Regions from separate parts of the Serratia sp. L9 genome, predicted to be linked through region 1. Evidence: predicted binding sites of a transcription regulator. Region 1 holds the regulator's gene; each other region holds the start of a gene.
What was found. Region 1 encodes sigma-54, which starts transcription at its own class of promoters, with help from an activator protein. Its sites were predicted from a motif close to GTTGGCACANNTTTCGCTNT; they were not measured.
Positions count from the first base shown of each region.

Region 2: the regulator sigma-54 is predicted to act here: its motif matches at 1,588-1,607, upstream of glnK (P-II family nitrogen regulator).
Region 3: the regulator sigma-54 is predicted to act here: its motif matches at 1,921-1,940, upstream of glnA (glutamate--ammonia ligase).
Region 4: the regulator sigma-54 is predicted to act here: its motif matches at 1,889-1,908, upstream of norV (anaerobic nitric oxide reductase flavorubredoxin).

Region 1 covers NZ_CP192591.1:1,782,022-1,785,396, forward strand. The annotation lists gene rapZ (RNase adapter RapZ) at 1-127, opposite strand, end outside; gene ptsN (PTS IIA-like nitrogen regulatory protein PtsN) at 259-720, opposite strand; gene hpf (ribosome hibernation promoting factor) at 926-1,213, opposite strand; gene rpoN (RNA polymerase factor sigma-54) at 1,237-2,673, opposite strand; gene lptB (LPS export ABC transporter ATP-binding protein) at 2,725-3,375, opposite strand, start outside.
Region 2 covers NZ_CP192591.1:5,456,732-5,460,106, reverse strand. The annotation lists gene ACQ86O_RS26040 (SmdB family multidrug efflux ABC transporter permease/ATP-binding protein) at 1-1,374, shown strand, start outside; gene glnK (P-II family nitrogen regulator) at 1,659-1,997, shown strand; gene amtB (ammonium transporter AmtB) at 2,035-3,321, shown strand.
Region 3 covers NZ_CP192591.1:1,197,392-1,200,766, forward strand. The annotation lists gene glnL (nitrogen regulation protein NR(II)) at 1-138, opposite strand, end outside; gene glnA (glutamate--ammonia ligase) at 431-1,840, opposite strand; gene typA (ribosome-dependent GTPase TypA) at 2,211-3,375, shown strand, end outside.
Region 4 covers NZ_CP192591.1:4,091,885-4,095,259, forward strand. The annotation lists gene norW (NADH:flavorubredoxin reductase NorW) at 1-338, opposite strand, end outside; gene norV (anaerobic nitric oxide reductase flavorubredoxin) at 335-1,834, opposite strand; partial or broken gene norR (nitric oxide reductase transcriptional regulator NorR) at 2,007-3,375, shown strand, end outside.

The DNA of each region.
Region 1 (3,375 bases):
TCTGGGCAAGCTGCGGCAGCAGCACCACGGGCAGGTTATCAACGCAGTAAAAACCCATGTCTTCCAACGCCCGTAAGGCGACGGATTTCCCTGAACCGGAACGGCCGCTGACAATCATCAGCACCATGTGGTAACTCCCCTGGCATCTTAATGGCGTTTATCGCCACTGTTAGAGTCTCTATTACCCAGGCCGTAACCCGGAGATATCATAAGTAAAACAGTAGCGTTTTCATCGCTGGAAGTCACGCCAGCGAATGGTTACTCGGTGATAATTTGATACAGCTCTTCGTCGCTTTGCGCTGAACGCAGGCGGCGGCAAACGGTTTTGTCGGCCAGCCGTTTGGCAACCAGCGACAGCGTATGCAAATGAGTTTTACATTGATCTGCCGGTACCAGCAATGCGAAAAGCAGATCGACCGGTTGGTTATCAATGGCATCAAAGGCGATAGGTTGATCAAGACGGATAAACACGCCAACGGCTCGCAGGGTATCTTCTTCCAATTTCCCGTGCGGGATTGCGATACCGCTGCCGATACCGGTACTGCCCATGCGCTCCCGGGTGAGAACGGCGTCAAACACCACCTGCGAAGGCAGATTAAGCTGTTTAGCTGCCAGTTCACTGATAATTTCCAAAGCCCGTTTCTTGCTGGTGCAGTGTACCGAGCTTCTGGTGCACTCGATGTTTAACACCGAGCTTAATTGCATTATTTCGTTGTTCATCTCATCTTCACTTAAACCGTCTTATTCAGCTACCTTTACGGTCGGTTGCAGACCGGCACTGGTAACGTTTATAGCACGGTTTTTCGCCTGTTTAACCCTGATGGCTTAACGGCGCGTACCCATCCAGGTGACGCGCCGATGGTTGCCGTGTAGCCAAGTAGACTACGGTAAGGGCCATAACCACATGGGGTGAAGGCCCAGAATGTCAGTGTTGTTTTAGTTTGTCTTTATGTTTGTTCAATTGACGAGCCAGTTTGTCGATCAGGCAGTCTATTGCGGCATACATATCTTCTTTTTCCGAGGTGGCGTGCAACTCGCCTCCATTCACATGCACCGTTGCTTCAGCAATCTGCTGCACTTTTTCCACACTTAGTACGACATACACCTGATTAATGCGGTCAAAATACTGTTCGAGTTTGGCAAACTTGTTGTTGACGAACTCGCGCATTGGTTCGGTGATTTCGATGTGGTGTCCGGTAATGTTGAGCTGCATAATGTCTTCCTTCTCTATTGAGGTCAAACCAACTGTTTACGCTGGTTAGACGGCGGGATGGACAAAGACTCTCGGTACTTGGCAACGGTACGCCGCGCTACCATGATCCCCTGATCGGAAAGCAGGGTAGCCAGCTTGCTGTCGCTAAGCGGCTTCGCGGGGTTTTCAGCCGCGATAAGTTTCTTCACTAACGCCCGGATCGCCGTAGAGGAGGCTTCGCCACCGCTATCGGTATTCACATGGCTGGAGAAGAAATACTTCAATTCGAAAATACCACGCGGGCTGTGCAGGAATTTCTGCGTAGTGACGCGCGAGATTGTCGATTCATGCATCTCCACGGCCTGGGCGATATCTGCCAGAACCATGGGTTTCATAAACTCTTCCCCTTGCTCAAAGAACGCTTCCTGCTGCTCGACAATGCAGCGGGTCACCTTGAGCAGAGTGTCATTTCGGCTTTCCAGACTTTTAATCAGCCACTTCGCTTCCTGCAGATTGCTCCGGATAAACTGGCCGTCGGCATCATTGCGTACACTGTTGCCGAGGGCTGCGTATTGCTGGTTTATTTTCAGGCGCGGGATGCTGTCTGCATTTAGCTCCACCGTCCACTTATCCTGCACCTTGCGTACCAGAACATCCGGTATGACATACTCTGACTCACCGGTATTGATCGATTGCCCAGGGCGAGGATCGAGCGATTGGATCAACTCCATCGCTTCTTTCAGTGTATCTTCTTTTAACCGAGTTGTTCGCATCAGGCTGCGAAAGTCGTGGTTGGCCAGCAAATCCAGATGCTCGCTGACAATCAGGCGGGCCTCGGCCAGATAAGGTGTCTCTTTGGCATATTGAGAAAGCTGGATCAGCAGGCAGTCCCGCAGATCGCGGGCAGCAACGCCGACGGGATCAAAACGCTGCACGCGCTTTAAAACCGCTTCAACTTCTTCCATGGTCACATTCTCGTCGCCCATACTTTCCAGAATATCTTCCAGCGGTACGGTGAGATAGCCGGTATCGTCCACGGCATCGACGATCGAGGTGGCAATGGCCACGTCAGTGTCGGAAAACGGCGTCAGATCCACTTGCCACATCAGGTAATCTTGCAGCGTTTGCGTCGTTTCACCCTGATAGACCGGGAGTTCGTCATCGCCGTAGTCAGTACCGGTGCCGGAAGGCGTGCCTGCGGTGTAGATCTCATCCCAGGTCGCATCCAGGGGCAGCTCTTCAGGCATGTCCTTTTGTTCCAACGCTTCGCGGGTATCCAGCCCTTCAGTATCGGTACTCTCTTTTGCCTCGATCTCTTCGTGCTGGTCTTCAGACTGTTCAAGCAGCGGGTTGCTCTCTAACGCCAGTTGGATCTCCTGCTGGAGCTCAAGCGTGGACAGCTGCAACAGGCGTATCGCCTGTTGGAGTTGGGGAGTCATGGCCAGCTGTTGGCTGAGCCGGAGTTGCAAACCTTGCTTCATATCTTGTGTTTACTTCCGTTAACGGATTGCCAATTGGCACGCCGCTGGAGCTTAGAGGCGGAATTCTTCGCCCAGATAAACGCGTTTCACCTGCTCATCGGCCAAAATAGCATCCGGCGTACCGTGTGCGATCAGTTTGCCCTGGCTGACGATATAGGCGCGTTCACAGACGTCCAGCGTCTCACGCACGTTATGGTCGGTGATCAGTACGCCAAGACCGCTGTCACGCAGGTGTTCGATAATCTTTTTGATATCGATAACAGAAATCGGGTCAACCCCGGCGAAGGGCTCATCCAGCAGGATAAATTTCGGATTGGCGGCGAGTGCACGGGCAATCTCCACGCGGCGGCGTTCCCCGCCGGAGAGCGACTGGCCCAGGTTGTCTCGCAGATGGGAGATGTGAAACTCCTCCATCAGCTCAACCGCACGATCGTCACGCTGTTCGCTGGTGAGATCCGGGCGAATTTCCAGCACTGCCATAAGGTTGTCGTAAACACTCAAGCGACGGAAGATTGATGCTTCCTGCGGCAGGTAGCCGATGCCACGGCGAGCACGAGCGTGCAGCGGCAGGATACTGATATCTTCTTCATCGATAACAATGCGCCCGGCATCGCGCTGAACGATACCGACAACCATGTAAAACGTGGTGGTCTTACCGGCCCCGTTTGGTCCCAGCAGGCCGACGATTTCGCCCGATTTCAC
Region 2 (3,375 bases), 2.0 Mb from region 1:
AAAGATCTGTATGTGATGGTGGTTGCCACGGTACTGAAAAGTGCCGCATTGATCGGCGCGATGCTGGTGGCGATGTTCAGCCTTGACTGGCGTATGGCGTTGGTTGCGATCTGCATCTTCCCGGCGGTGCTGGTGGTGATGGGGATCTATCAATATTACAGCACGCCGATAGTGCGGCGAATGCGTGGCTATCTGGCCGATATCAACGATGGCTTTAATGAAGTGATCAGCGGGATGGGGGTTATCCAGCAGTTCCGCCAGCAGATACGCTTTGGTGAGCGTATGAGCGCGGCCAGTCGCTCCCACTATACTGCCCGCATGCAAACGCTGCGGCTGGATGGGTTCCTATTACGGCCACTGCTTAGCCTGTTCTCCGCGCTGGTGCTGTGCGGCCTGCTTATGCTGTTTGGTTTCAGCGGTGAAGGGGCCATCGGCGTCGGGGTGCTGTATGCCTTTATCAACTATCTGGGCCGCCTGAACGAACCGCTAATCGAACTGACTGCCCAGCAATCGATATTGCAGCAGGCCGTGGTGGCTGGGGAGCGGATTTTCGAACTGATGGATCGCAGCCAGCAGAGCTACGGCAGCGACGATCGTCCGCTGACCAGTGGCCGTATCGACATCAAAGAACTGAGCTTTGCTTACCGTAGCGACCAGAAAGTGTTGCAGCATATATCGTTGCAAGTGCCGTCACGGGGCTTTGTCGCCCTGGTTGGGCATACCGGCAGTGGTAAAAGTACCCTGGCCAATCTGCTGATGGGGTATTACCCGCAGAGCGAAGGGGAAATTCGTCTGGATGGGCGGCTTTTATCCAGCCTTTCACACCGCACCTTGCGCCAAGGGATCGCCATGGTGCAGCAAGATCCGGTGGTGATGGCTGAATCGGTGCTGGCTAACGTGACGCTTGGCCGTAATATCAGCGAGGAAGCGGCCTGGCAGGCGCTGGAGAGGGTGCAACTGGCTGACCTGGTACGTTCATTCCCACAGGGAATTCAAACCCGCCTGGGCGAGCAGGGGAACAATCTTTCCGTTGGGCAGAAGCAGCTTTTGGCCATGGCACGCGTGCTGGTACAGGCGCCGCAGATCCTGATCCTCGATGAGGCTACCGCTAATATTGACTCGGGTACCGAGCAGGCGATCCAGAGGGCCTTACGCTTGATCCGCGAACACACCACGCTGGTAGTGATTGCGCACCGCCTTTCAACCATTGTCGATGCCGACTCTATTCTGGTGCTGCACCGTGGCCACGCGGTGGAGCAGGGCGATCATCAGCAACTGCTGGCACAACAGGGTCGTTATTATCAGATGTACCAGCTGCAACTGGTAGGGGAAGAGCTGGAAGCGGCGACCCGCGAAGAAACGCAGACGGTATAATTGCCCTGGCGATGGTTCCGGTAATGGGGCCATCGCTTCCCGCACCACAAACAGGCAGCGAAATTTTCTGACTCCCCCTTCTTGCACTTTCTCAACGCGTTTTGCACCAATGCGGTGCGCAATGACTGAGCTGTTATTCATGAGACGCCCTCCCGCACGTTCAAAACTCCCCCAATACCGATGTAACAGGCTGAATAAAAAAACAAAATAATTTTTGGCATAGCCTTTGCTTTATAAGACTCGTACCAGGGGTAAGTTTTTAGGCTAATTCGTGGAGAGGCAATATGAAGCTGGTTACCGTGGTGATCAAACCATTCAAGTTAGAAGACGTGCGTGAAGCCCTATCCTCAGTCGGTATTCAGGGGCTGACCGTAACCGAAGTCAAAGGGTTTGGGCGCCAGAAGGGTCATGCCGAGCTCTATCGCGGCGCTGAATACAGCGTCAATTTCTTGCCTAAGGTCAAAATTGATATCGCTATCGCCGATGATCAACTGGATGAAGTGGTTGATGTCATTAGCAAAGCGGCCTACACCGGCAAGATTGGTGACGGCAAAATTTTCGTTGCCGAATTGCAACGTGTCATTCGTATTCGCACCGGCGAAACAGACGAAGCAGCACTGTAATCACAGGTTCAGTCAAGTGAATGGGGATGAACTGATAATGAAAAGACTTTTATCCATGTTGGGCCTGAGTATGGTAACCCTGGTTCCTTCTCTGGCTTTCGCCGCTCCAGCGGTGGCAGACAAGGCAGATAACGCCTTTATGATGATTTGCACCGCGCTGGTGCTGTTTATGACCCTGCCGGGGATCGCATTGTTTTACGGTGGGCTGCTGCGCGCCAAAAACGTACTTTCGATGCTGACACAGGTTACCGTGACCTTTGCTTTGGTGTGTGTGTTGTGGGTGCTTTATGGTTATACGCTGGCTTTCAGCGAAGGTAATGCCTTCTTCGGTGGTTTGCAGACGGCGATGCTTAAAGGGATCGGTATAGATAGCGTAACCGGTACTTTCAGCCAGATGATCCACGTCGCGTTCCAGGCCTCCTTCGCCTGTATTACCGTGGCTCTGGTGGTTGGTGGTTTCGCGGAGCGTATCCGCTTCTCTGCGGTGATCATTTTTTCTGCCATCTGGTTCACCATCTCTTACTTGCCGATTGCGCATATGGTCTGGGGCGGTGGTCTGCTGGCATCCGATGGTGCGTTGGATTTTGCCGGTGGAACCGTGGTGCACATCAACGCCGCCAGCGCTGGCTTGGTGGGGGCCTATCTGCTGGGCAAGCGTGCTGGTTTTGGCAAAGAAGCGTTCAAGCCGCATAACCTGCCGATGGTGTTTACCGGTGCCTCTATTCTGTATATCGGTTGGTTCGGCTTCAACGCCGGTTCCGCCAGTGCGGCCAACGGCATTGCGGCGCTGGCGTTCCTGAACACGGTGGTAGCCACTGCGGGCGCAATCCTTTCCTGGACCTTTGCCGAGTGGATAGTGCGTGGCAAACCTTCCTTGTTGGGAGCTTGCTCTGGCTGTATCGCCGGGCTGGTGGCAATAACGCCAGCTGCGGGTACTGTCGGGGTCGGTGGGGCGTTGATCATCGGCCTGGTTGGCGGTGTAGCTGGCCTGTGGGGCGTGGTAACGCTGAAGAAATGGCTGAAAGTGGATGATACCTGCGATGTATTTGGCGTGCACGGCGTGTGCGGCATTGTGGGTTGTCTGTTGACCGGCGTGTTCACGGCTTCATCACTGGGGGGCACCGGGTATGCCGCTGGCGTGACGATGGGGCATCAAATGTGGGTCCAACTGCTGAGCGTAGGGGTTACGCTGGTATGGTCGAGCGTTGCCGCGTTTATCGCCTTTAAAGTTGCCGGGGCGGTTGTGGGGCTGCGCGTACCGGAAGAGCAGGAGCGTGAAGGTCTGGACGTCAACAGTCACGGCGAGAATGCTTACAACCAATAAGCCCGGAAAAGTAGTGCGCTAAATTATCTTTACCCGTCGCCTTCAGGCTGCAGC
Region 3 (3,375 bases), 580 kb from region 1:
TTTACGGGCACTTTGCGCCAACAGTTGCTGTGCCGCCGGGTTCGCATAGTGAATGGCCAGCCGATCGTCCAACAGCAAAATACTGTTGATAAGAGAATTGAGGATCTGCCCTGCTTCGGGCAGCTTGCCAGTTGCCATATATGCCCTTCATCTTTCAAGACGCAGCGTTGTTGGCTGCCCTTACTCACACCTGTCACTTGGCAGACCAAGCTCCGGTTGGTTCGCTCGGTTGCCGTCTCGCTGCGCCTGGAAATCTCTTGAGCATAGCAGACGACTGCACCGTTTTAGTGCATCCATCCTACTTCATCCGTCGCGGTATGAAATAGTTTTATAGAAGATAGGGTGGAGAAAAAGCCCATCCGAAGATGGGCTAAAAAGTTTCCACGGCAACAAAAAACGACGCGCCCTCCGCAGAGGACGCGGGTATGACTTAAACGCTGTAGTACAGTTCGAATTCAACCGGGTGTGGCGTCATGCGAACGCGATCCATCTCTTCTTTACGCAGGTCGATGTAAGCGTCGATCGCGTCGTCGGTGAATACGCCGCCACGGGTCAGGAATTCACGGTCTTCGTTCAACGCAGCCATCGCTTCGTCCAGCGAGCCTGCAACTTTTGGAATTTCCGCTTCTTCTTCCGGTGGCAGGTCATACAGGTTTTTGTCCATGGCATCGCCAGGATGGATCTTGTTGATGACGCCGTCCAGGCCAGCCATCAGCAGCGCAGCGAAGCACAGGTATGGGTTAGCCGCTGGGTCCGGGAAGCGGGCTTCGATACGGCGCGCTTTCGGGCTGGCAACCACGGGAATACGGATTGAAGCTGAACGGTTACGGGCAGAGTAAGCCAGCATGACCGGGGCTTCGTAACCTGGGACCAGACGCTTGTAAGAGTTGGTGGTCGGGTTAGCCAGGGCGTTGATTGCTTTAGCGTGCTTGATGATGCCGCCGATGTAGAACAGCGCCATTTCAGATAGGCCGCCGTATTTGTCGCCAGCGAACAGGTTGGTGCCGTTCTTGGACAATGACATGTGGCAGTGCATACCGGAACCGTTATCACCGAACATCGGTTTTGGCATAAAGGTTGCGGTTTTGCCAAACGCGTGGGCCACGTTGTGAACCACGTATTTGTAGATTTGGATTTCGTCGGCTTTCTTGGTCATGGTGTTGAAGCGGGTGGCCACTTCGTTCTGACCTGCTGTTGCCACTTCGTGGTGGTGAGCTTCAACCACCAGACCCATTTCTTCCATGGTCAGACACATGGTAGAACGGATGTCCTGTGAAGAGTCAACCGGTGGCACTGGGAAGTAACCGCCTTTTACTGGAGGACGGTGGCCTTTGTTGCCGCCTTCGTATTTGGTGCTGGTGTTCCAGGCGCCTTCAATGTCATCGATGCTTACGTGAGAACCACGGATGCTGCTGCCGAAACGCACGTCATCAAACAGGAAGAATTCTGGTTCTGGCCCGAACAGCACGGTATCGGCGATGCCCGAAGAGCGCAGGAAATCTTCCGCACGTTTTGAAATCGAACGAGGGTCACGATCGTAGCCCTGCATGGTGCCTGGCTCGAGAATGTCACAACGAATGATCAGGGTAGACTCTTCGAAGAACGGATCCAGAACTGCCGTGCTGGCGTCTGGCATCAGCACCATGTCAGATTCGTTGATGCCCTTCCAACCACCGATTGAGGAGCCGTCAAACATTTTACCTTCTTCGAAGAAGTCGGCATTTACCTGATGAGCTGGGATAGTAACGTGTTGTTCTTTACCCTTGGTATCGGTGAAACGCAGGTCTACGAATTTCACTTCATGCTCATTCAGCATCGTCAGAACGTGTTCAGCGGACATACTTAACTCTCCCGGATTTATCATTGTCGTCGTCGTGGAACGAATCTGTGTAACTGGCTTGATTTCGCCTTGATTAGACTAAAGCGAAAACTGTGCCAACTTTTTAAAAGCGAAAAAATCGCCTGTTTGCGCGGGTTTTACTCATGGCCAGTATGCACCATTAATGATCTAACGCACTAAGATAGTGCAATTTATCGATGCCAAGCACTAAAATGGTGCAAAATGAGTCCGGCTGCTGCTTTTTGCACCGTGAAAGGGATCACAAACTAACCTGTACACAGTTGTTTATAAGAGAGTGTTGTGATCTTGTTTAGTCCCTCGCTTAATACGTGTACAATAGCGCGCTATTTCTAATGCCTGAGGCAAAGCTGTGATCGAAAATTTGCGTAACATCGCCATTATTGCCCACGTTGACCATGGTAAGACCACCCTGGTTGACAAGTTGCTGCAACAATCCGGTACTTTCGGAGAGCGTGCAGAAGCCACTGAACGTGTAATGGACTCCAACGATTTGGAGAAAGAGCGTGGGATTACTATCCTCGCAAAAAACACCGCCATTAATTGGAAAGACTACCGCATCAACATCGTAGATACCCCAGGACACGCCGACTTCGGCGGCGAGGTAGAACGTGTGATGTCAATGGTCGACTCGGTGTTGCTGGTTGTGGATGCAATGGATGGCCCAATGCCGCAAACCCGTTTTGTGACCAAGAAAGCATTTGCTAATGGTCTGAAACCGATCGTGGTAATCAACAAGGTTGACCGCCCTGGCGCTCGCCCGGACTGGGTTGTTGATCAGGTCTTCGACCTGTTCGTAAACCTGGATGCAACCGACGAACAACTCGATTTCCCAATCATCTATGCATCTGCCTTGATGGGTATCGCGGGTGCTGACCATAACGATATGGCTGAAGACATGACCCCGCTGTATCAGGCGATCGTCGACCACGTATCTGCACCGCAGGTTGAGCTGGAAGCTCCGTTCCAGATGCAAATCTCTCAACTTGACTACAACAACTATGTTGGTGTTATCGGCATCGGCCGTATCAAGCGCGGTAAAGTTAAGCCTAACCAGCAGATCACCGTCATCGACAGTGAAGGCAAAACCCGTAACGGTAAAGTCGGTAAAGTGCTGACTCATATGGGTCTGGAGCGTATCGAAGCGACCGTGGCCGAAGCGGGCGACATCATCGCGATCACCGGTCTGGGCGAACTGAACATCTCTGACACCATTTGTGATGTGAGCGCAGTAGAAGCGTTGCCAGCACTGTCTGTAGATGAGCCAACCGTAAGCATGTTCTTTAACGTCAACACCTCTCCGTTCTGCGGTAAAGAAGGCAAGTATGTGACTTCACGTCAGATCCTTGAGCGCCTGAACAAAGAGCTGGTACACAACGTTGCGTTGCGCGTTGAAGAAACTGCAGATGCTGATGCGTTCCGTGTTTCAGGCCGTGGTGAACTTCACCTGTCTGTGCTGATCGAAAACATGCGTCGTGAAGGTTTTGAACTGGCCGTTTCCCGTCCGAAAGTTATCT
Region 4 (3,375 bases), 2.3 Mb from region 1:
ACGATGGCCGTTGCGCCTACCGCCAGCACCAGCTTGTCGTATTGCCAACGTTGCTGCGCGCTGTGCAGCGTTTTATTCTGCGTGTCGATGGCGATAATGTGCGTATTCGGGTGCAGCGCCAGTTGGTACTGTTCGGCAAAGCTGCCCGAGGCTTGCCGCGTCAGCGATGCGGCAGAGTGGTTCTGGCTAATCACATGGCTCAGTTCCGGTTTGTTGTACTCATCGCAACTGTCTGCGGCAATCAGCCGAATCGGCACCTCGCCATGCTGTTTGCGCAAATTTTTCACTAACTGGCGCGCGGCAAAGCCCGAGCCGATGATAACAATGCCGTGTTTCATTTAGCCTCCGTCGCCATGGGGTCGAACACGTCTTTGCCCATCGAACATTCCGGACACAGGAAGTCTTCCGGGACGTCTTGCCAGGCGGTAGCGGGTGCGACATCCTGCATCGGCTCACCCTCTTGCGGATCGTAAATCCACAGGCAAACGCTGCACTGCATGCGTGGGCCCAGGCTGTCGTCTGCCTGACCCGCTCCGCAGGCGATCGGCTGAGTCTGCGGTTTGCCTGCTGGCTGTGCGGCGATTACCGGCAGCGGTTGCACCACAGTTTCGCCCGTCAGCTGGCGGTTGACCGGGCTGGTCAACGCCCATTGGCGGGCGATCTCACGACCATGTTGACGGCATATTTCCACCGTATCCAGATCGGGGCGCCATTTAGCCTTTAGCGCCAGCGTGGTTTCAAAACCACAATCCATCAAACGCGTTTGAATACGATCAACCGCCCCACCGTTCCAGCCATAGCTGCCGAACGCCGACGCTTTCTTGTTGCGAAAACGCAAGCCGGTCATTTCCTCCAACAGGCCGGCAACCTTTGGCATCATGACGTTATTCATGGTCGATGAGCCCACCAGGACGCCTTTTGAGCGGAACACATGGGTAAGTATTTCGTTTTTATCATGGCGTGCCACATTAAAGATTTTCACCGCCACGCGAGGATCGGTTTCGTTGATGCCCTGTGCAATGGCGTCTGCCATCATGCGGGTATTGTTGGACATCGTGTCATAGAAAATGGTGATGCGATCTTCCTGATAGTCCGCCGCCCACTCCAGATAACGCTGTACAATTTGGGTTGGATTATCGCGCCACACCACGCCGTGCGAAGTTGCAATCATGTCCACGGGCAGATTGAACCCAAGGATTTCATTGATTTTTGGCGCCACCAACCGGCTGAACGGTGTCAGAATATTGGCGTAATAGCGTTGGCACTGTTCAAATAGCTCATTCTGATCGACCTCATCGTTAAACAGATGCTCATCGCAATAATGTTGACCAAACGCGTCGTTGCTGAATAACACCGCATCGCCTGTCATGTAGGTCATCATGCTGTCAGGCCAGTGCAACATCGGTGTTTCGACAAAAATCAGTTGCTTGCCGTTACCGATATCCAGACTGTCTCCGGTGTGTACCACATGGAAATTCCATTCGGGGTGGTGGTGGTGACCGTTGATGGAGTCAATGCCGTTTTCGGTACAGTAAATTGGCGTATGCGGGATGCGCGCCATCAACTCAGTCAAGGCACCCGCGTGGTCTTCTTCCGCGTGATTGATAATGATGTAGTCCAGCGTGGCAAGATCGATTTCTGCCGCCAGATTCTGCACGAACTCACGGCTGAATTTATGATCCACCGTATCAATCAACACCGTTTTTTCTTCGCGAATCAAATAGCTGTTATAGCTGCTGCCCTTCAGCGTTTTGTATTCTGTGCCATGAAAATCGCGTACTTCCCAATCACGTTGCCCGACCCATTGGATGTTGTTTTTTACCTGGATTGCCATGCTAATGCCCTTACTGTTAAACATCACGTTTCAAAAGTTGCTCATGGCGTCTATATAGCAAAGGGCGTGCCATTTTTATTTTGTTGTTTTTAAACATATTTTAAAAATTTGATGTCAAAATGACATCAGCGTAATATTGTCTTTATGACAATCAACTGTCGGAATGACAATTATGCCACTCTCCATCCACTCCCTGGCGGCCATCGCTATCGATCTGCAAAGTGGGCTTAGCCAGCGCGATCGTTTCCAACGTTTAATCAATAGTCTGCGCCACTTGCTGCGCTGTGACGCCTCTGCTTTGCTGCGTTTTGAAGGGCAGCAGTTTCGCCCGTTAGCCATTGATGGATTGACGCAAGACGTACTGGGCCGCCGCTTCGCGCTAGACGCCCATCCTCGCCTGGAAGCGATTGCCCGGGCCGGCAACGTGGTGCGTTTTCCCGCAGATAGCGACCTGCCCGATCCTTATGACGGTCTGATCCCCGGCCACGACCACTTGAAAGTTCACGCCTGCATCGGCCTGCCGCTGTTTGCCGAACAGGATTTGATCGGCGCATTGACCTTCGACAGTCTGAATCCTCTGCAATTTGATCGCTTCAGCGATGAAGAGCTGCGACTGATCGGCGCATTGGCGGCTGGCGCGCTGAATAACGCATTGCTGGTTGAAATGTTGGAGAAGCAGTCACTGACACCGCTGGCACCACCTGGAGTCAATGCTGCCAGAGAGCCAGAAGAGATGATTGGGCTCTCACCGTTAATGCAGCAGCTAAAGCAGGAAATTGACATTGTCGCCGGCTCCGACCTCAACGTGCTCATTACCGGTGAAACAGGAGTGGGCAAGGAGTTGGTCGCACGCGCCATTCACCAGGGTTCGTCACGTGCCTCAAATCCGCTGGTGTATCTCAACTGCGCCGCACTGCCGGAAAACGTCGCAGAAAGCGAACTGTTTGGTCACGTTAAAGGGGCATTTACCGGCGCTATCCAGCACCGCATTGGCAAATTTGAATTGGCTGATAATGGCACGCTGTTCCTGGATGAAGTCGGAGAGCTTTCGTTGTCATTACAGGCGAAACTGCTGCGCGTGATTCAATATGGCGATCTTCAACGCGTCGGGGATGATTCGATTAAACGGGTGAACGTCCGTATTCTTGCCGCTACCAATCGCGATCTGAAACAGGCTGTGGTTGATGGCCTATTTCGTGTGGACTTATATCACCGACTGAGCGTGTTCCCCATAGCCGTCCCCCCTACGCGAGCGTATTGGCGATATTGCACTGCTTGCCGGTTTCTTTTGCGAACGTTGCCGGGTTAAGTTTGCCCTGTCACAGCTAACCCTTAGTGGCGCAGCATTATCGACGCTGGAACACTATGCGTGGCCAGGAAATATTCGCGAGCTGGAACATACCCTTTATCGAGCGGCTATTTTGGCCCGCGCCACACAAAATACCGCCGAGCTGGAACTGTTGCCGGTTCATTTTAATTTACCTGCTCAGACCATCGCCGAAGTGGCCGACGATGCCCTGTCTGAGCCGTTACTTCAAGCC